Dehalococcoides mccartyi 195: one gene and its partner. Each later gene encodes a partner of the first gene's protein in a complex. Links are inferred from orthologs where the notes say so. Each region holds a gene or a part of one and is shown on either strand. Other genes may lie near its edges.

Evidence for each region.
Region 2: the proteins of uvrB (region 1) and DET_RS06175 are in contact, whole or in part, in a crystal structure (PDB 7EGT), measured with the Thermus thermophilus proteins. The link is inferred for Dehalococcoides mccartyi 195 from one-to-one orthologs. Residues at the interface, in WP_096411307.1 of Thermus thermophilus: Glu23, Leu25, Arg26, Asp27, Gly28, Glu29, Arg30, Phe31, Arg55, Glu326, Asp327, Phe328, Glu379, Ser382, Gln383, His398, Gly400, Arg401; in WP_096412145.1 of Thermus thermophilus: His654, Arg656, Phe657, Gln666, Asp668, Glu669, Lys680, Arg681, Leu682, Ser683, Lys685, Tyr686, Ala687.

Annotation. Positions count from the first base shown.
Region 1 is NC_002936.3:406,184-420,993, forward strand. Bases 11,713-14,683 are described here. They hold uvrB (excinuclease ABC subunit UvrB), read right to left. Parts: upstream 14,216-14,683; coding sequence 12,209-14,215; downstream 11,713-12,208. Other genes in these bases: DET_RS02395 (DNA translocase FtsK), read left to right, coding at 11,713-12,035; DET_RS08695 (hypothetical protein), read right to left, coding at 12,085-12,225; ruvA (Holliday junction branch migration protein RuvA), read right to left, coding at 14,261-14,683. Outside these bases: DET_RS02355 (PAS domain S-box protein), read right to left, coding at 1-569; DET_RS02360 (response regulator transcription factor), read right to left, coding at 550-1,248; DET_RS02365 (hypothetical protein), read right to left, coding at 1,351-2,034; preprotein translocase subunit SecA, read right to left, coding at 2,058-4,916; DET_RS02375 (ribose-phosphate diphosphokinase), read right to left, coding at 4,920-5,894; glyA (serine hydroxymethyltransferase), read right to left, coding at 5,909-7,156; DET_RS02390 (ribonuclease J), read left to right, coding at 7,916-9,571; more of DET_RS02395, read left to right, coding at 9,591-11,712; more of ruvA, read right to left, coding at 14,684-14,810. UniProt on the Escherichia coli protein: The UvrABC repair system catalyzes the recognition and processing of DNA lesions. A damage recognition complex composed of 2 UvrA and 2 UvrB subunits scans DNA for abnormalities.
Region 2 is NC_002936.3:1,090,666-1,105,437, forward strand. Bases 1-2,933 are described here. They hold DET_RS06175 (ATP-dependent helicase), read right to left. Parts: upstream 2,609-2,933; coding sequence 392-2,608; downstream 1-391. Other genes in these bases: mutL (DNA mismatch repair endonuclease MutL), read right to left, coding at 1-300; pyrR (bifunctional pyr operon transcriptional regulator/uracil phosphoribosyltransferase PyrR), read left to right, coding at 2,876-2,933. In the rest of the region: more of pyrR, read left to right, coding at 2,934-3,424; DET_RS06185 (aspartate carbamoyltransferase catalytic subunit), read left to right, coding at 3,427-4,422; DET_RS06190 (dihydroorotase), read left to right, coding at 4,425-5,708; carA (glutamine-hydrolyzing carbamoyl-phosphate synthase small subunit), read left to right, coding at 5,747-6,841; carB (carbamoyl-phosphate synthase large subunit), read left to right, coding at 6,897-10,136; DET_RS06205 (dihydroorotate dehydrogenase electron transfer subunit), read left to right, coding at 10,146-10,931; GTP cyclohydrolase I FolE, read right to left, coding at 11,001-11,570; thrC (threonine synthase), read right to left, coding at 11,604-12,650; DET_RS06220 (homoserine dehydrogenase), read right to left, coding at 12,659-13,960; DET_RS06225 (peptidylprolyl isomerase), read right to left, coding at 13,981-14,772. UniProt on the Escherichia coli protein: A helicase with DNA-dependent ATPase activity. Unwinds DNA duplexes with 3'-5' polarity. Translocates on single-stranded DNA with 3'-5' polarity. Initiates unwinding more efficiently from a nicked substrate than double-stranded DNA.

The DNA of each region.
Region 1 (14,810 bases):
GCATCAAGCTGGGGCTTGCAGTCTGCAATATCCCGTTCAGACTGTTTACTCAGGTTGTCTATTTTCTGCATCAGCAGCAAGAGCAGGGGGGCTACTTCGTCATGGAGTTCACGGGAAATACGTTTGCGTTCGGCTTCCTGTGCCCGTATAACGTCCTGCACGAATGATTTCATGTTTTGCTGGCGGCGTATTTCTTCGGTGATATCCCGGGCTATATTTTGAAAACCCAGTACCTCGTCAGCTGATTTTACCAGAGTGGTTGCCATACGCAGCACCGCTATCGAACCGTCATGGCGGCGGATTTTTTGTTCGTAAGGCATCTTTACCTCTTCACCGGAGGCTATACGGGAATTGATGTCCATTATCTGGTCATATTCGGAGGCGGTAGTCAGCAGGTCTTTCAGGTTTTTCTGTTTAAGTTCAGTCCGGGTGTAGCCGGTCAGTTCGGCAGAAGCCCGGTTGGCGTACACAATATGCCCGTTCCGGTCGTAAAACCAGATAGCATCAGAGGCATTTTCAAATAAACAGCGGTGGCAGAGGGCCGGTGGTTTAAAGCGTGTTTCGGTCATATCCGTCTATCCCCTGAGGTACGTCTTCCAGCATTACATAACCTTCGCGAAAACCTTTGACAATAGCTTCGGTACGGCAGCTGCAGCGCATTTTGTTAAATATATTTGAAAGGTGGGCTTTTACAGTCCGCATGGACAGTTCTAGTTTATCGGCTATTTCGCGGTTGCTAAGGCCTTTAGATGCCAGCTGGAGTATTTCAATCTCCCGGGGGGAGAGCTGACCGCGGACTTTATCTTCATCAGTTTCCTTGCTTACGTTTACCACCCGTTCCAGCAGTTTCCTGGTGGCTATGGAATCCAGTACGGATTCACCCGCTTTTATAGCTCTGATAGCCCCTACAATCTCGTCGCTTTTGGCGCTTTTCAGCAGGTAACCGCTGGCCCCGGCCTCAAGCAGGCCCAGTATATAACGGATATCGCTATATGCCGTAAGTATTAGGATACAGGTGGAAGGGTTATTTTTTTTGATAAGCTTGGTTGCTTCCACCCCGGTTAGTCTGGGCATGACTATGTCCATAAGGACTACGTCCGGTTTGAACTGGCCTACCATATCAACGGCTTCCTGCCCGTCTCCGGCTTCGCCGACTACTTCAATGTCTTTTTCCTGGCTTAACAATCGGCTCATACCTTCTCTAAGGACTGCATGATCATCAGCTATCAGGACTTTGGTTTTTGCCATGTTAAGCCTCCGTGAGCGGGGAATTAGTACTGTTAAATGATTGTATTATATCTTTGGGACTATGGCAATACATCATTTGGTTAAATGCCCGAAATGGCCGGCTTAGCCCGATTTTTGCTGAAGCCGCCGGGCATATTTTTTGAGATAGTTCAGGGATTTATTGGTATCAGAAGCAACTCTGGCTTTTTCACTGTGGAGTAGGCGGTATTTAAAAAGCCAGTAGGTAAATTCTTTCAGCTGATGGATTTTTATAGTACTGGTTTTAGAGTAACGTTTTTCGCGGCGGAACTGGTCCAGCATTTCGTCATGGGTGCGTTCATACAGCTGGACGAAAGCCTCGTCTATAACTGTGCCTTCTCTGCGTACCCCCAGAGAACGGTGCTCTTTGCGGACTTCACTCTGGGTGACTACCAGCAATGCTTCTTCTACCGTAATACCGTAAAAATAGTTCAGGTACTGGCGGTAACGCACTTCCCCCAGAAATGCCAGCAGTTCGTCAGAGGTGAGTTCCTGGGGGGCAATTCCCCTGAAAAGAAGGTTATCCCTTTCCTGGGCAGGTATCAGGTCTTCCAGTTCGCGGCTGAAGCGTTCAAACAGGAGTATCAAATCCAGTGCTTCACTGCCAATCAGGTACTGGTAGTGACGTCCGGCGTATTCTTCACTTTCCAGCGGCCAGGCGGCGGCCGCTTCCAGCATAGCCGGATACCACGCCTGTCCGTTTTCTATAGCCGCCCTGAGGCGGGCAATGACCAGTTCAGGGGTTTGTCCGCTTAGTACTTCAGTCAATTATTTACCCACTAGCCGGGTGGCTATTTGCCGCAGCATTTTTTGTATTTTTTGCCGCTGCCGCAGGGACAGGGGTCATTCCGGCCTACTTCTTTAGCAGCAGGTGCGGCCGGTTGGGTAGCGGCTTTGGCGGAGACACCGGGTATAGCGGCGGCGGGTGCGGCTGGCAGGGGTTTTTGCTGCTGCACCGGGCGGGAGGCAGCCTTGGCGGTGGCAGATTCAGTCTGGTGCTGAATCTGGATATTCACCCGGTAAATATTATGCACTACATCATGTTTGATAGTTTCCAGCAATTCCTGAAAACGGACGTGGCCTTCGTTTTTGTAAGCTATCAGCGGGTCACGCTGAGCAAATGCCTGAAGTCCTATTTCCCGTCTTAAGTTTTCCATGATTGTCAGGTGTTCCACCCACAGGGAATCCAGGGTGTGGAGCATAATAATCCGTTCAAGCAGCCTCATGGAGCCTGCCCCGATTTCAGCTTCTTTCTTCTGGTAAAGCTCTTCGGCGGTACGGGTAAGGAGTTCGGTTATTTCCTCCTGGGAAAGTTTTGCCAGTGCCTCTGCATTTATTTCGGCGGGCAGGGCAAAAATGCCGCCTATATGGGTGACTAACCCTTCCAGATTCCATTCGGAAGAGTCATATCCCTGGGTATGTTCGGCAGTCTGGGTCATTATCTCTTCCCGAATCATATCCAGTATGTTTGATTTCAGGTCTGCCCCCAGGAGTATCTTGCGGCGTTCCGCATAGATAACCTCGCGGTGCTTGTTAACTACGTCATCATATTCCACCAGGTGTTTGCGCACATCAAAATGGTAACCCTCCACCCGTTTCTGGGCGTTTTCCAGAGTACGGCTGACCAGCCCGTTTTCTATGGGGGTGTTTTCGTCCATGCCGGCCCATTCCATAATGCCCTGTATGCGTTCACTGCCGAAACGGCGCATAATATCATCATCCAGTGCTACGTAGAAACGGGAAGAACCGGGGTCTCCCTGGCGGCCTGAGCGTCCCCGAAGCTGGTTATCAATCCGTCTGGATTCGTGGCGTTCTGTACCTATTACGTGTAAGCCGCCGGCTTCCAGCACCTGCTGGTGGTGGACCTGCCACTGGCTATAGGCTTTGTCATCATCTTTAGGCGGTTCTTTGCCGCCCAGCAGTATGTCCACACCGCGTCCGGCCATGTTGGTAGCTACGGTTACCGCCCCCGGTTTGCCGGCTTCGGCTACCACCTGAGCCTCTTTTTCATGCTGTTTGGCATTAAGTACCTTGTGCTCAATACCCTGCCGTTTAAGCATGTTTGAGAGCATTTCAGAGTTTTCAATGGAAACTGTACCCACCAGCACCGGGCGTCCCAGATTCCGCATCTCGTTTATTTCATTGACCACTGCCTTAAACTTGGCGGACTGGTCTTTATATATCTGGTCACCGTAATCTTCGCGGATGGCAGGTTTGTTGGTAGGGATAATAACTACTTCCAGTTTATAAATCTTGGAAAATTCCTCTGCCTCGGTGGCCGCCGTACCTGTCATGCCACAGAGTTTGCGGTACATGCGGAACAGATTCTGGATGGTCACGGTGGCATAGGTCTTGCTTTCCTGCTGGATTTTTACGTGTTCTTTGGCTTCGATAGCCTGGTGCAAGCCCTCGGAATAACGCCGTCCCAGCATCATGCGGCCGGTGAATTCGTCAATTATGATAACTTCATTTTCCTTGACTACATACTGGTGGTCTTTTTTATAAAACTCCTTGGCGGAGAGGGCATTACGCAGATGGCGGATAAGGGGGGCATTCTGGGGGTCATACAGGCTGCTGCCCTTCATAACTCCTTCGCGTGAAAGCAGTTTTTCCACATTTGCCCAGCCGTCTTCGGTCAGTTCGGCATTACGGTCTTTTTCGTTTATCTCGTAGTCTTTCCCTGCCGCCAAACGGGGAGCCAGCCGGGCAAAGACCTCGTACAGTTTACCTGCCTCGGTATCCGGAGCGGATATGATAAGAGGGGTGCGGGCTTCATCTATAAGCAGGTTGTCAATTTCGTCTACTATGGCATAGTTCATTTCCCGCTGGACACACTGGGCAAGGTCAGGCCGCAGATTATCCCGCAGGTAATCAAAGCCGAATTCGGTGGAAGTGCCGTAGGTAATATCTGCTTTATAGGCTTCCTGCCGGGATATAGGGCGGAAATGCATCCAGGGGTCATTAGGTGTTTCAGAGGTATAAGTGGGGTCAAACAGCCGTGAAGGCAGTTCTTCGGTGGGTGTCTGCATGGGGTAAATACTGGAAACGCTGACCCCCAGCGCATGGTAGACCGGCCCCATCCAGTAAGCGTCACGTCTGGCCAGATAATCATTAACTGTTACCAGATGGACACCCTTTCCCAGCAGGGAATTAAGGTAAAGGGGCAGAGTGGCTACCAGGGTCTTACCTTCACCGGTGCGCATCTCGGCTATTTTGCCGTGGTGAAGCACCATACCGCCGATAAGCTGAACGTCATAGTGCCTGAGGCCGATAGTCCGGCGGGAGGCTTCCCTGACAGCGGCAAAGGCTTCGGGCAGAATGGCGTTAAGAGCGGCGTTTTCTTTAACGGAAAGGTCTTTATTTAAAGACTCAAGCTTAGCCTTGAGGCGGCTTTGTTTGCTGTTGTCAGCCGTTTTCTGGGCTTCTTCAAGTTCGGCGGTAGTACCGGCGATATCTTTCAGGATAGCGGAGGCGGTAGTTTCAAAAGTTTCTTTCAGCCGTTCCTTAAATTCGGCAGTTTTGGCCTTCAGGGCTTCATCACTGAGGGCGGAAAAAGAGCTTTCCAGCTGGTTTATTTTGTCTACCAGCGGTTCAAGTGCCCGGATCTCTTTTTCGTTTGAGTCTCCGAAGCCGGAAAAAAATTTAAACATGGTTTACTCCATTTGCATCTGATCGTACATCTCGCCGATGGAATTACCGGTATGTATCCGGTAAATAGCCTCACCGATGAGAGGCGCGATGGAAAGAACAGTTATTTTATCTATTTTCTTGGGGGGAGTGAGGGGTATTGAGTCAGTTACCACCAGTTCCTTTATGGGGGAGGCGGCAATGCGCTGGATGGCCGGGCCGGAAAGCACCGGGTGAGTGGCGCAGGAATATACTTCCTTTACCCCTTTGTTTATAAGTATGTTTACGTTGCCCACCAGCGAGCCGGCAGTATCTATTTCATCATCAAAGGTCAGGGCGTTTTTGCCCTCTACATCACCTATGATATTTATAGTGCGGGTTATGTCGTTATTGCCCATCCGCCGTTTTTCTATAATGGCCAAAGGGGCATCCAGCTTGGCGGCAAAGTCACGGGCTTTTTTGGAAATGCCCACGTCGGTGGCTACCACCACCAGGTCTTCCAGCTTCTTTTTCTTGAAATAGTTAGCCAGCAGGTTTTCGGCGGTCAGTTCGTCTACCGGCATATCAAAGAATCCCTGTATCTGGGGGGCGTGCAGGTCTAAAGTGAGGATACGGCTGGCACCGGCGGCAGTTAAAAGATCAGCAATCAGACGGGCGGTAATGGGTACCCTCGGCTGGTCTTTCTTGTCAGTGCGTCCATAACCGTAATACGGAAGTACGGCTGTTATCCTCTCTGATGAAGCCCGCTTCAGGGCATCCATCATGATAAGCAGCTCCATTATGCTCTGGTTTACGGGTGAGCAGGTCGGCTGGATAACGTAGACATCTTTCTTGCGGACGCTTTCCTGTATGCGGACGAATATGTTTTCGTTTGAAAACTGGAAAACTTCGCATTTGCCCATCTGCACCTTCAGGTAGTCTGCTACCGCCTTGGCCAGGTCAGGGTTTGCATTACCGGTGAAGATTTTCAATTCGTCTGTCAAATTACCGTTAGCCAACACGTATGTCCCCCTTTTTATGCGTCTATGCCGGGAACAGGGAATTTGCGGCATAGGTGAATTACCTCAGCCAGCACCTGTTTCTCTATATCTTCGTTGCCTATATTTTTGAGTATCTTGCCAATCCAGCTTACCGTCTGGCGGATTTCAGCCGGACCGAATCCGCGGCTGGTGGCCGCCGGACAGCCCAGGCGTATACCAGCCGGAACATTGGCGGTCTGGTTTTCGGCAAAGGGTACGGTATTGCGGTTGATTACAATACCGGCTCTGCGCAGTGCCAGCTGGGCATCATAACCGTTTACCCCGATGGGACTAAGGTCCACCAGCACCAAATGGTTGTCAGTGCCGCCTGAAACCAGGCGAAGCCCCAGTTTGCGGAGTTCCTCAGCCATTACCTGGGTATTTTCAAGGATTTTCTTCTGGTAAGTAACAAAACCGGGCTGCATAGCTTCCTGAAAAGCCACTGCTTTGGCGGCAACTACCTGCATGAGGGGTCCGCCCTGTATTACCGGGAATACTGCCTGGTCAATAGCTTTGGCGTATTGCTCTTTGCAGAGGATAAAGCCGCCCCGCGGGCCGCGCAGGGTTTTGTGGCTGGTAGAGGTAACCACGTCAGCGTAAGGTACGGGTGAAGGATGAAGCCCGGCGGCTACCAGACCGGCAATATGGGCAATATCCACCATCAGCTTGGCGTCTACCTTGTCACAGATAGCTCTGAAACGTTCAAAATCCAGTATCCGGGGATAGGCCGAAGCGCCGGTAACAATCAGGCGGGGGCGATGCTCCAAAGCCAGTTTCTCCAGATTGTCATAATCAATCCGTTCGGTTTCGGCATTCAGCCCGTATTCAATTACGTGATAAAGTTTACCGGTGAAATTGGCCTTTGAACCATGGGTCAGGTGTCCCCCATGGGAAAGGGTAAGACCCATTATGGTATCACCGGGTTTTACCATGGCGAAATAGGCAGCCATGTTAGCCTGAGCCCCGGAATGGGGCTGGACGTTGGCGTGTTCGGCATGGAACAGGGTCTTGGCCCTGTCTATAGCCAGCTCTTCTATGGCATCTGCATATTCACATCCGGCGTAGTATCTTTTACCGGGGTAACCTTCGGCGTATTTATTGGTGAAAACGGAACCCTGAGCTTCTAAAACAGCTTTGCTGGTATAGTTTTCCGAAGCAATGAGGTCAATTGTTTCTTTTAAGCGGGTGGTTTCCTGCATTATGGCATTATAAACTGCCGGGTCCGAGGTCTTTAAAAAGCTCATGGCTCTCCTTTCAGGTGTAAAAAAACAATCAGGCTAAGTCTACAACGCAAGGAATATTATATCAAATTGACTTGACATATTGACAGTGTTATCATAGCTCTATTAGGCAGCTAGATGTCAGATAAATAATATAATGCACGATAAAGAAGAATTACTCAAGGGTATATATTCGGAAATAGCCCAGTGTGTACGTTTAACCTTCATACCACCCGCACTCATGCTGTCCCCGGCGAAGGAAATGCCGATGCCAAAATTATGTTTATTGGCGAAGCCCCGGGTTTTAACGAAGACCAGCAGGGGCGTCCTTTTGTAGGGGCAGCCGGCAAATTCCTGACTGAGCTTATTCACTCCATAGGGCTCAGGCGGGAAGATGTATATATTACTAATGTAGTCAAAGACCGTCCGCCGGGCAATCGTGACCCCCTGCCGGACGAGATTTCTGCCTGTCGCAATTTTCTGGACCGCCAGATAGAAATAATAAAACCAAAAATCATAGTCACTCTGGGCAGGTATTCTATGGCCAGGTATTTCACCGGCAGCACCATCAGCAGAATTCATGGTAAGCCGATGAGACGGGACGGGGTAATTTATTATCCTATGTACCACCCGGCCGCAGCCCTGCACCAGGGAGGCTTACGTAAGGAGATTGAGCAGGATATGCTCCGGATACCGGGGTTGCTTGAAGAACTGAACCGCGCTGAAGCGCCTTTAGTCCCCAAAGAACCTCCTGCCCGCCAGCTAGGCCTGTTCTGACGAACTATGGCAAAACCTAAACTTAAGATTGTACCTCTGGGTGGCCTGGGTGAGATAGGCAAGAATATGATGTCTGTAGAATATGGGGAGGATATTATCCTCATAGACTGCGGGCTGATGTTCCCCGAAGAAGAAATGCTGGGTATAGATTTGGTTATACCTGACATTTCATACGTGCTGGAAAACCGCGAGAAAGTACGGGGTATTGTAATCACCCACGGGCATGAAGACCATATAGGGGCGTTACCTTATATACTTCCCCAGATAAATGTGCCTATTTATTGCACCAAACTAACACAGGGGCTTATTTCGGTAAAACTGAAAGAAGCCAAGCTGCTGCACCAGACTAAGATAAATGTTATCCCGTCTGACGGCACTTTCAAGCTGGGTAAACTCAAAGTGGACTTTTACCCGGTCTGCCACAGCCTGCCGGATTCGGTGGGGCTGGTTATTCAGACGCCTATCGGGGCGGTAGTCCACAGCGGGGATTTCAAACTGGACTATACGCCGGTAGACGGCAAGCCCACCAATCTGTCACGTCTGGCTATGCTGGGCTCGCGTGGAGTACTGCTTTTGATGTCAGATTCCACCCATGTGGAGCTGCCGGGTTATACCCCTTCGGAAACTGTGGTGGGTGAAAATATTGACCGCATTATCGGGGCGGCTACGGGGCGGGTACTGGTAACCACTTTTGCTTCGCTTATTTCCCGCCAGCAGCAGGTGATTGATGCCGCCGCCAAATACGGGCGGAAGCTCTTTTTTGCCGGCCGCAGCATGACTGAGATTCATAAAATGGCGGCTGATTTGGGTTACCTTAAAGTGCCCGAAGGTCTGGTCTGCAATATAGACCAGCTTCAGCGTGTGCCTCCGGAAAAAGTGGTTTTGATGACCACCGGTTCTCAGGGTGAGCCTACTTCCGCTCTGGTGCGGATAGCCAACCGTGATTTCCGCCATGTCCATATAATGAAAGGTGACACCGTAATTATTTCGGCTTCGCCCATACCCGGCAACGAGTCACTGGTGAGCCGTACTATAGACAGTTTGTTCCGCCAGGGGGCTAAGGTATTTTATGACCGCATAGCCAAGGTGCATGTGCACGGGCATGCCAGCCAGGAAGAACTGAAGCTGGTGCTTAATCTGGTTAAGCCCAAGTATTTTGTACCCGTACATGGCGAATACCGCCACCTGACCATGCATGCGGAGCTGGCCCGGACTATGGGCGTTGCCCCGGAGAATACTTTTATCATGGAAGACGGGGATATACTGGAACTCAATACCAAGTCCGGCCGTATTACCGGCAAAGTTCCTTCCGGCAATGTTTATGTAGACGGCCTGAGCGTGGGTGATGTGGGCGGGGTGGTACTCCGCAACCGCCGTATGCTTTCGCAGGACGGTATTGTGGTGGCGATTGTAGCTATCAACAAGCAAACCGGTATGCTGGTAGGCAGGCCGGATATTGTTTCCAGAGGTTTTGTTGATCCTGATGAATCTAAAGCCATGCTTGATGCCAGCCGTGATCTTATAATCAAGCTGCTTGACCATGACGGTAAGGATATTCCCGAAGGGGCTATGTATAATGACGTCAAAGAAACGCTGAACAAGTTTTACTACGAGCAGACTAAACGGCGTCCCATGGTTATCCCGGTTATGGTAAAAGTGTAGGTTTGCAGACGAGGTTAATATGCCTAAAAAAGAAGACCCCAGAGACACCCTGCGGAATGCCCGCCCCAGAGCTAAATCTGCGGTTAAGGTAACTGCCCGTCCGTTTAAGAAAACCGCTCCGGTACGCAGCAAGGCTAAAAAAACAGCTGCTAAGAAGGCTTTTTCAAATACCCCGGTCAGAGGCGGGGCTTCCTGGCTTTGGGTTATGCTGATAGCCTCGGCTATGGCCTTTGTGGTCTGGCAGTGGGAAGGCGTAATGGACTTTTTTGCCAATTTCGGCAGCGGTACGGCCGGATTGTTCGGCTGGGGGCTGCTGCTTATTCTTTTGGGTATTATCATAGCTATTGTGGCTCTCAGGTTTGACCAGATGTCCGAATGGGCTCACCGCTACCGCTTAAATCTCTGGAACAAATGGCTGGGCGGGGTGGTGCTGATTCTGGCGGCCTGGGGTATGCTGGGCATGATGGATGCCGGCGGTGATATAGGTCTAAGCATACTTGGCGGTAACGCTGATATAAACGGGTTTATGCGGGTGCTGGCCCTGATTGTACTGGGGGTTATCCTTATAGCTCCGGGTGCAGTCTGGCGAAGCCTCAGCGGGCTTTTCAGGGGTATTTTCAGCCCCTCCCGCCGCTCTAATATGCCCGAAGTGGCCCGCCTTGACCGTACGGTAGTCAGCCGCCCTGTATTCGGCGGTGATGAAGACCGTATTGATATGGGTGAAGAGGCCCGCAGGCCTCTGCCTGAAAAAGCTGCCCCGAAGATAGAACTACCCTCTATAAAGCTGCCGTCTTTCGGCAAAGCTGAATCACGGGTAGTAGAAGTAAAAAACCCGCTGGCGGCTAAAAGTACTCCCCAGACCGAGCTTCCCAATATGCCGCCGGAGACTGCCGCTAAAGAACCTAAATCGGTTGATGAGCGCACTGATGCAGACCGCAAACAGATAGCTTCCGAAGTCTGGAAGAAATATGGTGAGGCTGAGGGGATAGCCGAGGTGGATGGCTGGAAACTGCCGCCTATAGAAATGCTGGATAAAACTACCGAAATAGGTTTTTCGGAAGCGGATAATCTGCAGCGGGCAAGGGCTATTGAAGAAGCCCTGGCCAGCTACGGGGTGGAGGGCAAGGTTATCCAGATAAATGCCGGTCCTACCGTTACCCAATTCGGGGTTGAACCGGGCTGGGACCGCAAGTTTAAAGAAGTTAAAGAGCGTGACAAAGACGGGGAGACTGTTTCTCGCCAGGTGGAGGTTTCCAAGACAAGGGTCAAGGTTGACAGGATTGCCTCTCTGGCAAATGACCTGGCTCTGGCTTTGGCCGCCCCCAGTTTACGCATAGAAGCCCCGGTGCCGGGTAAATCCATAGTGGGTATAGAAGTGCCCAACACTTCATTCGGGGTGGTATCTATGCGGAGCGTCATGGAGACCAATACTTTTCAGAAGATACTGGCCCGTTCACCCCTGGCTCTGGCTTTGGGCAAAGGTGCAGGCGGTGAGGCTGTTTCGGGAGACCTTACCAAGATGCCCCATCTGCTTATTGCCGGTGCTACCGGTTCGGGTAAGACAGTCTGTTTAAACTCTATTATCTGCTGTATGCTGCTTAACAATACGCCTTCCAGCGTGAAGTTTATTATGATAGACCCCAAACGGGTAGAGCTGACCCCCTTTAACGGCTTGCCGCATCTGGCTACCCCGGTGATTGTAGACGTGGAAAAAGCCCTTTCCGCCCTGCGCTGGCTGGCGGCCGAAATGGACCGCCGCTACCAGACACTGGCCGCCGCCGGTTCGCGTAATATAGAGGGTTACAACAAGACCCGCATGGGTTCTGACCGGATGGCGTTTATTGTGCTGATAATAGATGAGCTGGCTGACCTGATGATGGCCGGTTTTGATGAGGTTGAGCATATCCTCTGCCGTTTGGCCCAAATGGCCAGAGCAGTGGGTATTCACCTGGTGGTGGCCACCCAGCGCCCGTCAGTAGATGTTATCACCGGGCTTATTAAGGCTAACTTCCCCACCCGTATCAGTTTTGCGGTTACCTCTCAGGTGGATTCGCGGACTATTCTGGATATGGTGGGGGCGGAAAAACTGCTGGGGCGGGGCGATATGCTTTATATGCCCACCGAGGCAGCCAAACCCAAACGCCTGCAGGGCTGTTATGTTTCGGATGCCGAGAGTGAACGCCTGATATATTTCTGGACCAACCAGAAAGATATTTCTCCGTCTGAGGCTTTGAAGGTTGAGGAGATTACCGCGCCGCCGCCCGCCCCAAAAAGTAAAAGCAAAGACCCTTTGTTTGATGAGGCTATGGCACTTATATCAGAGCATAACAATATTATTTCAGCCTCGTTTTTACAGAGGAAGATGCATATCGGTTACCCCAGAGCCGCCCGTTTGGCAGATGAACTGCGGGAAGCTATTGAGGGTGATGACGGCAAAGCCGAAGTGCCTAAAGATGAGTATTAAATAAACAGCTTACTCTGTATTAAAAAAGCCCTGACTTAAATCAGGGCTTTTATTTGGTCTTTTTTTCAACAGCGTCTTTGTAAACTCTGGCCAGACCTTTGCCGTGCTGGGTCATCTTGCGGCGGCGGCTTTCCAGCTTTTCTTCGCGCCGTTCCTGACGGGTTAAGGGGTTTTTACTTGGTTCTTTCATTTTTATTTACGGGGTCTGTTTCAAGTGCCGCCCGCAGTTCTACCACCCGGTCACGGATAAGGGCAGCCCGTTCAAATTCCAGATTTTTGGCCGCTTTTTTCATCTGGCTTTCCAGTTCTTTTATCAAACGGACAATGTCTTCCCTGAGAGTGGGGGCAGGCCTGAATTCAGGGCCGCTGACTTCGGCGGTGACTGAGCGGATACGTTCATTTATATCCTTGATAGCCTTGCGGATACCCTGCGGGGTAATATTGTGCAGGCGGTTATAGTCTTCCTGTATTTTGCGGCGGCGGCTGATTTCGTCCATAGCCCGCTGCATAGACCCGGTGATTTTATCTGCATACATGATAACCTGCCCGTCCACATGGCGGGCAGCCCGCCCCATAGTTTGGATAAGGGCCTGTTCGCTCCGCAGATAACCCTCTTTGTCGGCATCCAGTATGGCCACCAGGCTGACTTCAGGCAGGTCAAGCCCTTCGCGGAGCAGGTTTATACCTACTATAACGTCATAAACCCCCAGCCGCAAATCACGCAGGATTTCCACCCGTTCCAGCGTGTCTACTTCCGAATGCAGATAATGGGTTTTTATTCCCATTTCCACCAGATAATCTGCCAGTTTTTCAGACATCTTTTTGGTAAGGGTAGTGATAAGCACCCGTTCTTTTTTATCTACCCGTTTCTTTACTTCTTCCAGCAGGTCATCTATCTGGCCGCCGGTGGGTTTTACGGTTATAACCGGTTCAAGCAGCCCGGTGGGGCGTACCAGTTGCTCAACTACCTGCTGGGAGTGTTCTTTTTCATATGGGCCGGGTGTGGCTGATACGTAAATAGCCTGTTTGACTCTGGCTTTAAATTCATCAAAGCTTAAGGGGCGGTTATCCATGGCTGAGGGCAGGCGGAAGCCGTAGTCCACCAGGGTTTTCTTGCGGGCGGCATCTCCGGCATACATACCCCGTATTTGGGGCAGGCTCATATGGGATTCATCTACTATCAGCAGGAAATCTTCCGGAAAGTAATCCAGCAGTGTCCAGGGGGCGCTGCCTGCTTTCCGTCCTGCCAGGTGGCGGGAATAGTTTTCCACCCCGGAGCAATACCCCGCCTGCTGCATCATTTCAAGGTCATAATTGGTGCGCTGCTTCAGGCGGGCGGCCTCCAGCATTTTGCCCTCGGCTTCCAGTTCCTTCAGGCGGTCTTCAAGCTCGGCCTGAATGCCCTTTATAGCTTCGGCCATTTTTTCGGCTGAGGTTACAAAATGCTTGGCGGGGTAGATATTTATCTCATCTATGTCAGCCAGCAGTTCGCCGCTTACCGGGTCAAGGCTGACTATCCGTTCTATCTCATCACCGAAAAACTCCACTCTGAGAGCCAGTTCTTCGTAGGCAGGCTGGATTTCAAGGGTGTCTCCCCGCAGGCGGAACTTGCCGCGGGAGAAATCTATGTCATTCCGCTCATACTGCATATCCACCAGCCGCCGCAGTATAAGGTCACGCCTCAGGGACTGGCCCTTTTTCAAAGGGAGTACAAAACTGCGGTATTCTTCGGGTTCACCCAAACCGTAAATGCAGGAAACCGAGGCTACTATAACCACATCCCGCCGTTCAAACAGGGCGCGGGTGGCCGCATGGCGGAGTTTATCAATTTCCTCGTTTATGTCAGCGTCTTTTTCAATATACATGTCCTTTTGGGGGACATAAGCTTCAGGCTGGTAATAATCATAATAACTTACAAAGTATTCCACCGAATTTTCGGGCAGGAATTCTTTCATTTCGGAGTAAAGCTGGGCAGCCAGAGTTTTATTGTGGCTGATTATCAGGGTGGGGCGGTTTACTCTGGCAATTACATTTGCCATGGTAAATGTTTTACCGGAGCCGGTAACCCCCAGCAGGGTCTGGTCTGTAAGGCCATGTGCCAGCCCCTCAGAGAGTTTTTCCACCGCCTGGGGCTGGTCACCGGTAAGTGCAAAATCCGAGACTATTTTGAAATCAGGCATATTAAAATTATAAACGTTTGGGGGGATAGGGGCAATCCGGGGAGGTCACTTATTGTTGAAATAGTTAAGCGCCAGTTTTATCCGTTCTTCCAGAGGCATGCCGGTGATATCTTCCAGACTGGCAATAGCTTTGGCGGCTTCGCCTGCAGAGTATCCCAGGGCGGTCAGGGTGGCTAATATGTCGGAATTGGCTTCGGTAACCTGGATGAGTACACCTGCCTCCCAGCTTTTAGTTATCTTGTCTTTAAGTTCCAGCACAATACGGCTGGCGGTTTTTTTGCCCACACCCGGTATAGTGGAAAGAAGCTCTGTATTACCGCTTATAATGGCGGAGGCCAGAGCTTCGGCATTCATGGCGGAAAGCATGGCTAAACCCAGCTTGGGGCCTATGCCGCTTACGTCTATAAGGGTTTCAAACAGGGAGAGCTCTTCGGCTGTGCCGAAACCAAACAAGTTCAGGGCGTCTTCGCGGACATGGAGGTGGGTAAATACCCGTACTCTCTGCCCCAGTTCGCCGATAAGGGCAGGCGAGGAAGCCGGCATATAGGTGCGGAAACCCACTCCGGATACATTTATTACCGCCCAGTCTTTGCCG
Region 2 (14,772 bases), 670 kb from region 1 along the record:
GGGCAGGGCTTCACCCCTGAAACCCAGACTGGAGATAGCATAAATATCTTCAAAGCTGGAAAGCTTGCTGGTGGCATGGCGTTCAAAGGCCAGCAAAACTTCCGAAAAAACTATGCCGCACCCGTCATCACTTACTTCTATATAGCCAATGCCGCCTTCGCGGATAACAACATCCACCCGTTTAGCCCCGGCATCAAGAGAGTTTTCCAGCAGCTCTTTGACCACGGAAGACGGCCTTTCAATGACCTCTCCGGCGGCTATGCGGGCAATAGTTGCCTTGTCCAGCAGTTTTATAGGCATAAAATACTTTCTTTCTTAGAAAATATATTTAATTCTAAACTCTAAGCGGGGTTTGGTAAATAGGTGAAGGTGAAACAGGCGGAGAAACTGCCTAGTTTTCCAGTTTGGTCAGGCGGGCAAAGCTGAGCATCAGGCGTTTCATGCCTACCGAATGGAAAGATATCATAACCTCGGCATCATTTTTCACCCGGTTGATACTGGTTACAATCCCTTCGCCAAACTGGGGGTGCAGCACCCTGTCACCCGCTTCCAGTTCCAGCAGTTTGGGGGCGGGAGGAGACGCTGACTTAATGGACATGCCCGCACTTTGCAGATGCTGTTTGATAACGGGTGAAACTGCCGAAGCGGCAGTATGCTGCTCGGACAAGGGCTGTTTTTCACGGCCTTTGGTGATACTCTGGGGTATATCCTTAAGATAACGTGAGGGTTCGTTTACATTGCTCTGCCCCATAAGGGAGCGGCGGAAAGCCCGCACCAGGTAAAGCCGCTTGCGGGCACGGGTTACACCCACATAACACAGGCGGCGTTCTTCCTGCATCTGGGCGGGGTCATCAAACGAACGGCTGTGCGGCAGGACACCCTCTTCCATACCCACCATGAAAACCACCGGGTATTCCAGCCCTTTGGCCTGATGCAGGGTGATAAGGGTAACAGCCGAAACACCTTCCTCAAGGCTGTCTAAATCTGATACCAGGGCCACGCTTTCCAGAAAAACCGAGAGCCCTTCGGGCGGGACTATTTCCTGATACTGCTGAGCAACTGTCCGCAGTTCAAGTATATTATCCCAGCGCTCCTCCCCGTCTTCGGAGGCAAACAGGAATTCACGGTAATTTATACCCTCAAGCAGCCTGTCCAGCAGGTTTAAAAGGGGCAGATTACGGGCATCCGCCACCAGTGACTTCAGTAAAAGACCGAAGTCAGTCAGGGGTTTTAAGCCCCGGCTGGGTATGGGCGGTTTGGGGGTATTTTCATCTGATAAATTTACAAGTGATTCATACAGGCTGATATCCTGCTCTCTGGCAAACTGGCCCAAATCTGAAAGGGTTTTAGCCCCTATTCCGCGGGTGGGTATGTTTATAACCCTCTGGAGGCTGACGCTATCCTGAGGGTTTTGCAGCAAACGCAGATAAGCTACAATATCTTTAACCTCACGCCGCTGGTAAAAGCGGGTGCCGGAAACCAGACGGTAAGGCATGCCATAACGGATAAATGCCTCTTCCAGAGCCCGTGACTGGGCATTGGTACGGTAAAGAATAGCTATATCACCGGGGCTGAACTTTTCATACCGGGTCAGTTTCTCAATTTCAGAAACCACAAACTGGGCTTCTTCCTGCTCGTTAAAGGTTTCAACTACTGCTATAGGCTGGCCGGATTCGTTTTCAGTCCACAAACTGATAGGTTTACGCCCGCTGTTCGGGGCAATTACACACGAAGCCGCTTCCAGAATATTTTTGGTGGAGCGGTAATTCTGCTCCAGCAAAATCACTTTGGCACCCGGATTATCTGTCTCAAAATTAAAGACATTTCTCAGGTCTGCCGAACGCCACGAATAAATGGACTGGTCAGGGTCACCCACCACACAAATATTTTTATACTTGGCAGACAGCATCTTTACCAGCTCATACTGAACCAGATTGGTATCCTGAAACTCATCTACCATTACATGCAGATAACGTTCCTGATATCTGGCCAGCACCTCAGGGTGCTGCTTAAACAGCTGAACAACCTTCAGCAGCAGGTCATCAAAATCCAACGCCTTGTTCTGCTTAAGGCGTTTTTCGTAGAGTTCGTAAACCCTGCCTACCACCTCTTCAAAATAGCTCCGGCCTTTTTCAAAGTAATACGCCGGAAGCACCAGCTGGCTTTTGGCCTGGCTAATGGCATTTCTGATGGAAGCGGGCGGATAACGCTTGGGGTCCAGCTCAAGCTCGGCCATAGCCTGCTTGATAAGGCTTTGCTGGTCATCATCATCATATATTACAAAGTCAGCCGGCACACCTAAAGGCAGACCGTCCTGCCTGAGTATGCGGGCGCAGATAGCGTGAAAAGTGCCCATAGTCAGGCGTCCCGCCGCTGAGGGAGCCAGCAGGTTTAAGCGAGTCTCCATTTCACGGGCGGCCTTGTTGGTAAAGGTAACAGCCATAATGCGGTGGGGGTTTATACCTACTACTTTAATCAGGTAGGCAATCCGGTGGGTAATAACCCTGGTTTTACCGCTGCCCGGACCGGCCAGTATAAGCACCGGCCCTTCCACGGCTTCAACGGCCTGTTTTTGAGCGGGGTTTAGCCCTGTAAGTATGTCTTGCATGAAACAGGGGTATTATAGCATTATTATCACCCCAAGGTCATTTCGCCCGCAGTCTGGCCCAAACCTGAAGATAAACTATTTTTGCTGTTTAAATATTTTTTATAAGCTGAAAATAAATTTGCCCGTCTTGACCGGGGGTGATATAATACTAGCAGTAAATTAAATACAGGGTTACCTTTAAGCTGGTCCTGAGAGGCCGGTAAGGGATTTTAGACAAAGAAGTGTCTTTTGACCTCTTGCCGGCAAATGTTGGTAAGAGGTTTTTTTATGGCACAAAAAGTAATACTGGGCGCCGAAGATATCCGCCGCACTCTGGCCCGTATTGCCCATGAAATACTGGAAAGAAACCATTCCAGCCGTGACCTTGTTATTATCGGCATGTATACCCGGGGCGTACCTCTGGCAAACCGCCTGGCCGAAAATATCCTCCGCTTTGAAGGGCTGGAAATACCGGTGGGGACACTGGACTTTTCACTCTACCGTGATGACCTTGATTCCCAGCGTTTCCACCCCACCATCAAAAATACTGACATACCTTTCAGCATAAACAACAAAATAGTGGTACTGGTAGATGACGTCCTCTTTACCGGGCGTTCCACCCGGGCGGCTATGGATGCCCTGATAGATTACGGACGCCCCAAAGCTATCCAGCTGGCAGTGCTGGTAGACAGAGGCCACCGCGAACTGCCGGTACGGGCGGATTATATAGGCAAGAATATACCCAGCTCACGTGACGAGAAGATAAAAGTACGCCTGACCGAAACAGACGGACGGGACGAAATACTTATACTGGATAATGAAGCAGGTGAGGTATAAACATGACGAACACCCCCAAAACCCCCGCAGAAACTGAAACCCTGCTTTCCGAGGTACAGGGCTGGAAACACCGCCATGTGCTGGATTTAGATAACTTCAGCCGCGAAGAACTGGACATGGTTATGCAGACAGCCGGCGTCATGCTGGATATTTTATCCCGCCCGGTAAAGAAAGTGCCGGCCCTGAAAGGCAAGACTATAGCCACCCTCTTTTACGAACCCTCCACCCGCACCCGTTCATCATTTGAGCTGGCGGCCAAAAGTTTATCTGCTGATGTATTAAACCTGAATGTCTCCCAGAGCAGCGTTTCCAAGGGGGAAAGCCTGCTGGATACGCTGGATACACTGGAAGCACTGGGGGCGGATATGGTAGTTATGCGCCACCCCCTGTCAGGAGCGCCTTATCTGGCGGCAAACCACTGCCGGGCAAACATTATAAACGCCGGTGACGGCTGGCATGCCCACCCCAGCCAGGCCCTGCTGGATATATTTACCATACTAAGGCACAAACCAGCCCTGGAAGGGCTGAAAATAACCCTGATAGGGGATATAAAACACAGCCGGGTAGCCCACTCCAATATCTGGGGGCTAAGCAAAATGGGGGCTGAAATCACCCTGTGCGCCCCCTATACCCTGCTGCCGGAGGGCTTAAATACCGACAGCCAAATATTCCCCGAAGTAACGGTAAAAACAGATATAAAACAGGCAGTCAGCGGGGCTGACGTGGTAATGGGGCTGCGTCTTCAGCGTGAACGCCAGCAAAGCGGGCTTCTGCCGGGAATACGGGAATACGCCCAGTACTTTCAGCTGAATGCAGAAATACTCAAACTGGCTAAACCGGATGCGCTGGTGATGCACCCCGGCCCGGTAAATGAAGATATAGAACTTTCGCAATCTGTGGTGCACGGAGAGCAGTCTGTCATAAACGAACAGGTAAAAAACGGGGTAGCCATCCGCATGGCCCTCTTTTACCTGTGCAGCGGAAGCAAGGAAATATAGATATGAAAATACTGATTAAAAACGGGCGCATCATAGACCCTGCCGGAGGCACAGATAAAGTGGCAGACCTGCTGCTGGAAAACGGGCTGGTTGCCGGAATAAACAGTAATATACCTTCAGATAAAGCTGATGAAGTTATAGATGCCGAAGGCAAAGTGGTTTGCCCCGGTTTTATAGACCTGCACGTACACCTGCGTGAGCCGGGTTTTGAAGGCAAAGAGACTATTGAAAGCGGCTGCAAGGCCGCCGCAGCCGGAGGGTTCACTACCATCTGCCCCATGCCTAATACCAATCCCGCAGCGGATAATCTGCCGGTGATAGACTTTGTTAGAAACACCGCCGCCAAGGTTTCGCCCATACGGGTGCTGCCCATAGCCGCCATTACCAAAGGGCGCAAAGGACAGGAGCTTTCCCCCATGGGAGAGCTGGCCGAAGCAGGAGTGGCCGGTTTTTCAGATGACGGTGACTACGTGTCAAACAGCTCCATGCTCCTCCATGCCCTGCTTTACAGCCGCACTTTTGGCCTGCCCGTTATGGAGCACTGCGAAGAGCCGTGCCTGGCGGAAGGCGGGGTAATGAACGAAGGTCTTTTAGCCTGCCGTTTGGGATTAAAGGGCATACCTGATGCCGCTGAAGAAATTGCCCTGAGCCGGGATATTGCCCTGGCCAAAGAAAGCGGCGGGCAGCTGCACCTTTGCCATATCAGTACGGCCGGTTCGGTGGAACTGGTACGCAGAGCCAAAGCCGCAGGCATACAGGTAAGCGCGGAGGTTACCCCCCACCACCTGACCCTGACCGAAGCTGAAGTAAGCGGCTACAACACAAATGCCAAAGTCAACCCGCCGCTTCGCACCCAGAGTGATATTGAGGCATTAATAAAAGGGCTGAAAGACGGCACTATAGATGCCATTGCCACAGACCATGCCCCCCACACTGCCAATGACAAACTGTGTGAATTCGGTCTGGCCGCAAACGGCATTTCGGGGCTGGAAACCGCATTTGCCAGCCTGATGGGGCTGGTACACTCAGGCTCTATCAGCCTAAGCCTGCTTATAGAAAAGCTGACCGCCGGCCCCCGGCAGGTACTGGGTGAAAAACACAAAAACATCGGCAATTTGAAACCAGGCTCCAGTGCAGATGTGGTTATATTTGACCCTGACGAAGAATGGACGGTGGATACCGCCAGATTCTTCTCCAAGGGCAAAAATACTCCCCTTGAGGGACGCAGGCTGAAAGGCAGGGTAAAAACCACCATTGCCTGCGGCCGGATAGCATACCGGGAATAACAGACTTGCCAGTTTAGAAAGTGAGAAGGATAGATTAAATGACAAATACAGCATACCTGGTACTGGAGGACGGAACAGTATTCAGCGGCAAAAGCTTCGGGGCGGAAACTGAAGCCATAGGCGAAGTGGTCTTTAATACCAGCATGAACGGATATCAGGAAATGCTGACTGACCCTTCGTATACCGGCCAGATTATTGTCCCCACTTACCCTCTTATCGGCAACTACGGGGTAAACCCCTTTGATAATGAATCCGCCTGCATCAGGGCAACCGCCTTTGGGGTACATGAGGAATGCCTGCTGCCAAACCACTACCAGAATAACCAAACCATTCACTCCTTTCTGGAAGAATCCGGCATACCCGGCATAAGCGGCATAGATACCCGCGCCATTACCCGTAAGCTGCGCTCTGCCGGGGTAATGAGGGGCATGATAACCACTACCAAAACCCCTGAAGAAGCCCTTAAAACTATCCGCAGCGCACCTGACTACGGGCAGATTGACTTTGTACGCAAGATAAGCACTCCTTCAGCCTACGAATGGCAAAAGGAAAAACCCTCTTTTGCCGGGTTTCATATAGCGGTGCTGGACTGCGGGCTTAAGTACTCTATACTTAACCAGCTGAAATCCCACGGCTGCAAAGTAACTGTTTTGCCCTGCACTGCCAGCCCGCAAGACATAGATGCCCTTAATCCAGACGGGGTGCTTCTTTCACCCGGCCCCGGCAACCCGGAACTGCTGGACTATCTGGTAAATACAGTCAGATACGCCTGTGAAAAATACCCGGTCATGGGCATCTGTCTGGGAAACCAGCTGATAGGCAAAGCCTTCGGGGCTAAAACATTCAAGCTGAAGTTCGGCCACCGGGGCGGAAACCACCCGGTTAAAGACCTTGCCAGCGGTCGGGTATATATAACCTCGCAAAATCACGGCTACTCCCTTGACCCCGCCACCCTGAAAGAAGGGCTGGAGGTCAGCCACATAAACCTGAATGACGGCACGGTGGAAGGGCTTCGCCACCGCGAACTGCCGGTGTTCTCCATACAGTACCACTCCGAAGCTTCACCCGGACCGATGGATTCCACCTACCTGTTCAAACAGTTTGTGGAAATGATAAAACAAACCAAAAAGTAGCTGACACCACTCAGAGATGGATTAGTTGAGAAAGCAAAAAGGAATATGCGAAGTGATGAATAAACCCAAAAAAGTTCTTATTATCGGCTCCGGCCCGATTATCATCGGCCAGGCTGCCGAATTTGATTACGCCGGTACCCAGGCCTGCAAAGCCATGCGCGAAGAAGGAGTGGAATCCATACTGGTAAACTCCAACCCGGCTACTATTATGACTGACGAAAATGTTGCGGACAGGGTATATATTGAACCCCTGACTGTTGAATCTATAACCAAAATCATTGAAAAAGAACGGCCTGACGGTTTGCTGCCTACTTTGGGCGGGCAGACCGGGCTTAACCTGGCGGTAGACCTGGCAGATGCGGGCGTGCTTGCCAAGTACAATGTACGTTCCTTGGGCACTCCCATAAATACCATCCGCACCGCCGAAGACCGCGAACTTTTTAAAGAACTGCTGGCCAAAATAGGCGAACCTGTCCCCCCTTCGGAGACAGTAACCACCGCCGAAGACGCACTTAAAGTTGCCCGCGAAATAGGCCTGCCGGTGGTAATACGCCCGGCGTATACCTTAGGCGGCACAGGCGGCGGTTTTGCCAATAACTGGGAGGAGGTAGAGGAGGTAGCTCAAACGGGACTGAATGCCTCACCCATCCACCAGATACTGGTAGAAAAATCGGTTGCCGGCTGGAAAGAAATTGAATACGAAGTAATGCGTGACGGGGCGGACAACTGCATTACCATATGCAACATGGAAAATTTTGACCCCATGGGAGTCCATACCGGAGACAGCATTGTAGTTGTCCCGGTGCAAACCCTTACCAACAAAGAATCCCAGATGCTGCGCACCGCTTCCATCAAGATAATACGGGCGCTGGGTATTGAGGGCGGCTGTAACGTACAGCTTTCTCTAAACCCGAACGGCAATGAATATTATGTAATTGAGGTTAATCCCAGAGTATCCCGTTCATCAGCCCTGGCCAGCAAGGCTACCGGCTACCCCATTGCCAGAGTGGCATCCAAGATAGCCATTGGCAAACGGCTGGACGAAATACCAAACGCGGTTACTGGCAAGACTCTGGCCTGCTTTGAGCCGGCGGTAGACTATATAGTAGCCAAAATCCCCCGCTTCCCCTTTGACAAGTTTGCACTCGGTGACCGCGGACTTGGCACCCAGATGAAAGCCACCGGCGAAGTAATGGCCATTGACCGCAGCTTTGAAGCGGCTATCCACAAATCTATCCGCTCTCTGGAGTTCGGCAAGAAAACCATACTCTGGGAAGACCGAAGCTGGATAATGGGAGATAACCTTTCCACCTACCCCCTGCACGCCCATGATACCCGTTTATGGGCAATACTGGCCGCTCTGCGCCGCGGGCATACACCCGAAGCTATCCACGAAAAAACAAAGATAGACAACTGGTTTTTATACAAACTTAAAAACATTACCGATATGGAAAAACGCCTGCTTAAGGAAAACCTGACCCCGGAGCTGATGCTTCAAGCCAAAAAACTGGGTTTTTCTGATGAAGAAATCGCCACCCTGTCAGGCAAACTAGCCGAACAGATACGCCAGATGCGCCTGGAGTGGAATATAAAACCGGTGTTTAAAATGGTAGACACCTGTGCCGCCGAATTTGATGCCGCCACCCCTTACTTCTACTCCACTTATGACGAAGAAAATGAGGCTCTGCCTGAGAATATTAAAAAGGCCGTAGTTATAGGTTCAGGCCCTATCCGCATAGGTCAGGGTATAGAGTTTGACTATTGCTCGGTGCATGCCGCCTGGGCTTTGGAAAAGGCAGGCTTGCAGAGCATTATGATAAACTCCAACCCCGAAACGGTGTCTACAGATTTTGATACCTCAAACCGCCTTTATTTTGAATCTCTGGACGAAGAGAGTGTCCGGGATATACTGGAAAATGAAAACATTTCCGCCCCCGAATCCACCCCCAGCATTGTCCAGTTCGGCGGGCAGACAGCTATAAATCTGGCCTCACCCCTTACCCGCAGCGGCAACCCCATTATCGGCTCATCAGCCGAAGCTATAGATTTAGCCGAAGACCGCCGCCGCTTTGAACGGCTGCTTTCGGAAATGGGCATACCCCAGGCGCCGGGTGCCGGCATAACCACTCTGGACGAAGCCCTGAGCATAGCTGAAAGCATTGGCTACCCGGTAGTAGTCCGCCCAAGTTACGTACTGGGAGGACGGGCGATGGAAATAGTCAGTGACGCATCTGACCTGATACGTTATATGAGCGCCGCCATAGAGCTGAATACCGGACACCCCATTTTGATAGACAAATATCTGGTGGGCAAGGAAGTGGAAGTTGACGCCATTGCAGACGGGGAAACCGTGTTTATCCCCGGCGTTATGGAGCATATTGAACGGGCCGGCGTCCACAGCGGGGACTCTATGGCAGTCTATCCCACCCAGAACCTGAATGCCCATGACCTGGCCACCATTTCAGACTATACCATACGCATAGGCAAAGCCCTGAACGTACGCGGGCTGATGAATATCCAGTTTGTAGTTTCCAAAGACCCCGAGGGGGGAGACAATATAGTCTATATACTGGAAGTAAACCCCAGAGGTTCACGCACCGTACCCTTCCTTTCAAAGGTTACAGGAGTGCCCATGGTAGATATAGCGGTGAACGTGATGCTGGGCAAAACTATTAAAGAGCAGGGCTATCAAAACGGGATTATGCCCCATACGGATTTGGTTGCCATAAAAGCCCCGGTTTTCTCCATGGCAAAACTGGTGGGGGTAGATACCTACCTTGGGCCGGAAATGAAATCCACCGGCGAAGTCATGGGGGTAGACCACACCTTTAATAAAGCCCTGGTAAAAACCCTTCAGGCGGCCTCTATAATGCTGCCCGAAAAAGGCACTCTTCTTTTTAGCGTAGCTGACCGTGACAAGGCTGAAGCCTTGCCCCTTATCCGCACCCTGCACGGGCTGGGATACAATTTCTACGCCACCGAAGGCACTGCCGCCATGATGACCGCCGCCGGTATAACCGTTAAACAGATAAGCAAAAAACTGGATGAAGGCCACCCCAATATTGTGGATATTATCCGAAACGGCACCGTCTGCGGGGTGATAAATACCATGACCGGCGGCCGGGTACCCCTTAGGGACGGCTTTTATATCCGCCGGGCAGCTGCCGAACGCAAAGTGCCTTGCTTTACCTCTATGGATACCGCTAAAGCCGCAGTGGAAGCCTTAGCCAACGGCAACCGCCAGATAACGGTCTTGCCGCTGAATGAATACCGTCAGGGTAAAAGCGGCAGTTAGGAAAGTATTGTGACAACTACCCAGCTAAACCAGCTTTCAGCCAGTGTAATTGAAAACGAAGAGGTCATGCCCGGCATCTGCCTGATGTGGCTTGAAGCACCCGAAATAGCGGCTTCTGCCCGTCCGGGGCAGTTTGTCATGCTGTCCTGCGGCGGTGAAAACCTGCTGAGGCGGCCTATTTCCATCCACCAGTGCCACCGGGAAAACGGGCTTATCGCCCTGATGTATGCCGTGGTGGGAAAAGGCACAGACTGGCTCAGCAAACTTCAAACAGGAGACAGCCTTTCGGTGCTTGGCCCGTTGGGCAACGGCTTTCGGGTAAATGAGGACAGCCGTCACCTGCTGCTCCTGGGGGGCGGGCTGGGTATCGCCCCGCTCCGTTTTCTGGCAGACGAAGCTTTAAAACAAGGCAAGCGGGTCAGCCTGATACAGGGTGCCAGAACCGAGCTTCAGGTCTGCCCTTCCCACTTGCTGCCGGAAGACGCCAGCTGCCATGTCACCACTGAAAATGGGGCTATAGGCAAAAAAGGGCTTATTACCCACCATCTGGCGGAGTTTCTGCCGGATGCAGACCAGATAATAGCCTGCGGGCCTATGCCCATGCTTAAGGCTCTGGCAAAAGAACCCCAGCTGTCAGGCAAGGACATACAGGTTTCCCTAGAAGTACGCATGGCCTGCGGTCTGGGTATCTGCTACGGCTGTGCCGTAAAAACAATCAAAGGCATGAAAACTGTCTGCCATGACGGGCCGGTATTTGATATACGGGATATCCACTGGGACGAAGTAAAAATATAACACCGTCACTGATTACCTGATAAATAAAAAGGGGCTTTAAAGCCCCTTTTTTAACATTGAGCAACAACCCTAGTGCTTTTGCTGGATAAGTGAAAGAAACTCTGCTCTGGCAGCGGGTGACTTATGGAAACTGCCCCGCAGTGCCGAGGTTATCACCCGGCTGCCGGGTTTTTTGATACCCCGCATCACCATGCACATGTGCTCAGCCTCTATTACCACCGCCACCCCGTCACACTTCAGCCCGTCTATAATGGCATCTGCAATCTGGGTGGCCATGCGTTCCTGTATCTGGGGGCGTTTGGCATAAATTTCCACTACTCTGGCCAGTTTGCTTATACCCACTACCCGCCCGTCAATATTGGGTATGTATCCTATATGAACCACCCCTGAAAAGGGCAGCAGGTGATGCTCACACATAGAGTAAAAGGGTATATCTTTTATAATCACCATTTCACGGTGGCCCAGTTCGTAGCCTACCCGCAAGACTTCGGCCGGGTCCTGGTTCATACCCGAAAACAGTTCGGCATACATCTGGGCTACCCGTCTGGGAGTTTCCTTAAGCCCTTCCCGCTCAGGGTCTTCGCCAATAGCTAAGAGCATGTTTTGCACCGACTGTTTTATTGCCTGTTCGTCAAACATTTATCAGTTCTCCAGAATTATTAAGCCGGAAACCTACCAGCCCAGTACTTTTTCAACTGCCCCAAGGCTGGCTTCGGTTTCGGAAAAACCGCCCGCCCCTTTTATGGCAATATTGCTGTCCTTAAGGCCGTTTCCGGTAACCACACATACAACCTGGCTTGAGGAAAAATCCTGCCCGCCCTTAATACGTTTTATCAGCCCAGCCAAGGGTGCGGCCGAGGCCGGCTCACCGAAAATGCCGGCTGATGCCATTTTGTGATAAGCGGCCATTATTTCGGCATCTGAAACCATGTCTATAATCCCGCCTGACTGGTCTCTGGCTTCCTCGGCTTTTTTCCAGGAAGCAGGGTTACCTATGCGGATAGCGGTGGCCAGTGTTTCAGGCTCGGCAATAGCATGGCCGCGGACAATGGGGGCGGCCCCTTCGGCCTGAAAACCCATCATTTTGGGCAGGGAAGCGGCTTTACCCAGCTGGTGATATTCTTTAAAACCCTTCCAATAGGCAGTAATATTGCCGGCATTGCCCACCGGTATAAACAAAAAGTCAGGCGCTTTGCCCAGAGCGTCTACAATCTCAAAAGCAGATGTTTTCTGGCCTTCTATACGGTATGGATTAACCGAGTTAACCAGCGCCACTTTGTGCTTCTCAGTCAGTTTGAAGACTATCTGCAAGGCTTGGTCAAAGTTGCCTTTAATCTGAATGATTTTTGCCCCGTAAACAATTGCCTGAGCCAGTTTGCCCAGGGCTATTTTGCCGGACGGGATAATTATAATGGACTCAAGCCCGCTGGCAGCCGCATAGGCGGTAGCCGAAGCGCTGGTATTGCCGGTGGAAGCACAAACCACCGCTTTAAAACCATCTTCAATAGCCTTGGCAACCGCCATGACCATGCCCCGGTCCTTGAAAGAGCCGGTGGGATTGCAGCCTTCCAGCTTAAAATAAAGCTCAGCTATCCCCAGTTCCTTTTCCAGCTTTGGGCAACGCACCAGAGGCGTATCACCCTCACCCAGCGTAAGCGGGGGGGTTTTATCTGTAACCGGCAGATATTTCCGGTAATGCTCAATGACACCCTGTTTCATATATTCTCCTAAATACCTACCCGAACAAAATTATTTATATCCTTTACTTTATCCAGCCCGCCCAGCTCCACCAGCGCCTGCTGGACAAAGGCTTCTTTGGCGGGGTGGGTCATGATAACTATCTCGGCAGTCAGGTTTTCTTCGTCTGTTTCTTTCTGGATTACCGACGAAATGCTGATATTATGGTCACCCAGTACTCTGGCAATAAGGGCCAGCACACCCGGTGAATCGGTCACTGTCATCCGCAGGTAATAACGGGTGAGAATATCGCTCATGGGTTTTACGCCCAGAGGTTTGTCCATATTCCAGCGCATCCGGTTACCCACCCCCAGGTGGATATCCTGCGCCGCCGCCAGCACATCCGCCACCACCGCACTGGAAGTGGCCGAAGCACCTGCCCCCTGGCCCTGAAAGAGCACCGGCCCGACTAAATCACCCTCTACCAATACGGCATTGAAAACCCCGTCCACCTTGGCCAGCCATTCATCCTTGGGCAAAAAGACCGGGTGAACCCTGGCTTCTATCTGACCGTTGCCGGGTTTTGTTATAGCCAGCAGTTTTATGTTAAACCCAAGCTCATCCGCATAGCAGAAATCACGGCTGGTCAGGCGGGAAATACCTTCACGGTAAATATCTTCCGGTTTAACCTTACACTGAAAGTTTATGGAAGCCATAATGGCCAGTTTATAAACAGCATCCGTGCCTTCTATGTCATTAGACGGGTTGGCTTCGGCATAACCCAGAGACTGGGCCTGTTTCAGGGCAGTCTCAAAGTCCAGCCCTTCTTTGGCCATACGGGTCAGGATATAGTTGGTAGTCCCGTTGATAATGGCATAAATGCCGTTTATATGGTTGGCGGCTAAATCATACTGAAAAGGCGAGATAAGCGGTATTCCCCCGCCCACGCTGGCTTCGCAGCGCAGGCCGGTATTATTTTCCCTGGCCAGTTTGACCAGTTCCGGAGCATGCTTGGCAATAACCTCTTTATTGGAAGTAACCACGCATTTACCCATTTTCAGCCCGCGGGAAAGCAGGTTGAAAGCGGGGTATTCCCCGCCGATAGCCTCAACCACAATATCCAGACCGGGGGTATTAAAAAAGTCATCTTCATCAGTAGTCAGCACCCCTTCGGGCAAAAGCTTTGCCAGGGGGCGGCTCATATCCTGAGGGAGAACCTTTACCTTTTTCAGTTTCAGGGGGAAGCCCAGCTGGGCAGAAAGGAATTCCTCCCTCTCATGGAGCACTTTGGACACCTGTCCGGCTACTACTCCCAGACCTATTACTCCTACCCCTATATACTCTTTTTCCATTGAAATTGTCCTTTATCCCGTTAGTCCAGCTGGTCTATGGCAAAAGTGATAAGGTCATCACTGAAAGTATTGGTCAATCTATCCAGATTGGCATTCTTAAGGTCAGTCGTCCACTCATCTACTTTATCATTTATAAGAAGAGTGCGGTCATCTTCGCTAAGCTCACGGTTTTCGTCAACACTCTTCAGCCGGACTATCCAGCACCCGCCGCGGGTAGTATTGGTATCATCCTGTATAGGGTCAAGAACGGTATTCAGTTCTGCGTCATCGGCAAATATAATATCAGCCACATTCTCAGGTACGCTTGTTGAGGATATCCAGTCCATATCCCCCCGGTTATCCTCAACATTGGCCAGCTGTGAATACTCAACTGCCAAATCCCCCCAGTCCTCACCGGCCTCCAGTTTGGCCTTAACCTCAAGCGCTACCTCCTGGGAAGGCAGGAGCATACCCAATGCATGAATCTGCCCGGAGTCAGCGTTGCGTTCCAGCACTTCTATCAGCCAGTAAGCCCTTTGCTTGCTTACGTCAGCATCCTGTAAAAGGGTATAGTCATAGCTATCGGTAGAGAAAATGTACTGTTCCAGTATCTCTGAGCCATAAAGCGATGAAATAGTATTGGCAGGCCTGAAATCTATAGTACCCTCGTCAGTTTTGGTATTAGATTCCAAAGACAATTCGGCGGCCTTAGCGGCAAACTCTTCATCAGTGGTTATACCTGCCAGTACTTCACTGGCGGCGCTTTCGCTTTCAAGCAGCATGGCCAGAGCTTCACGCTGTTCGGCATTCTGGGGCACCTGCGGGTCAAAATA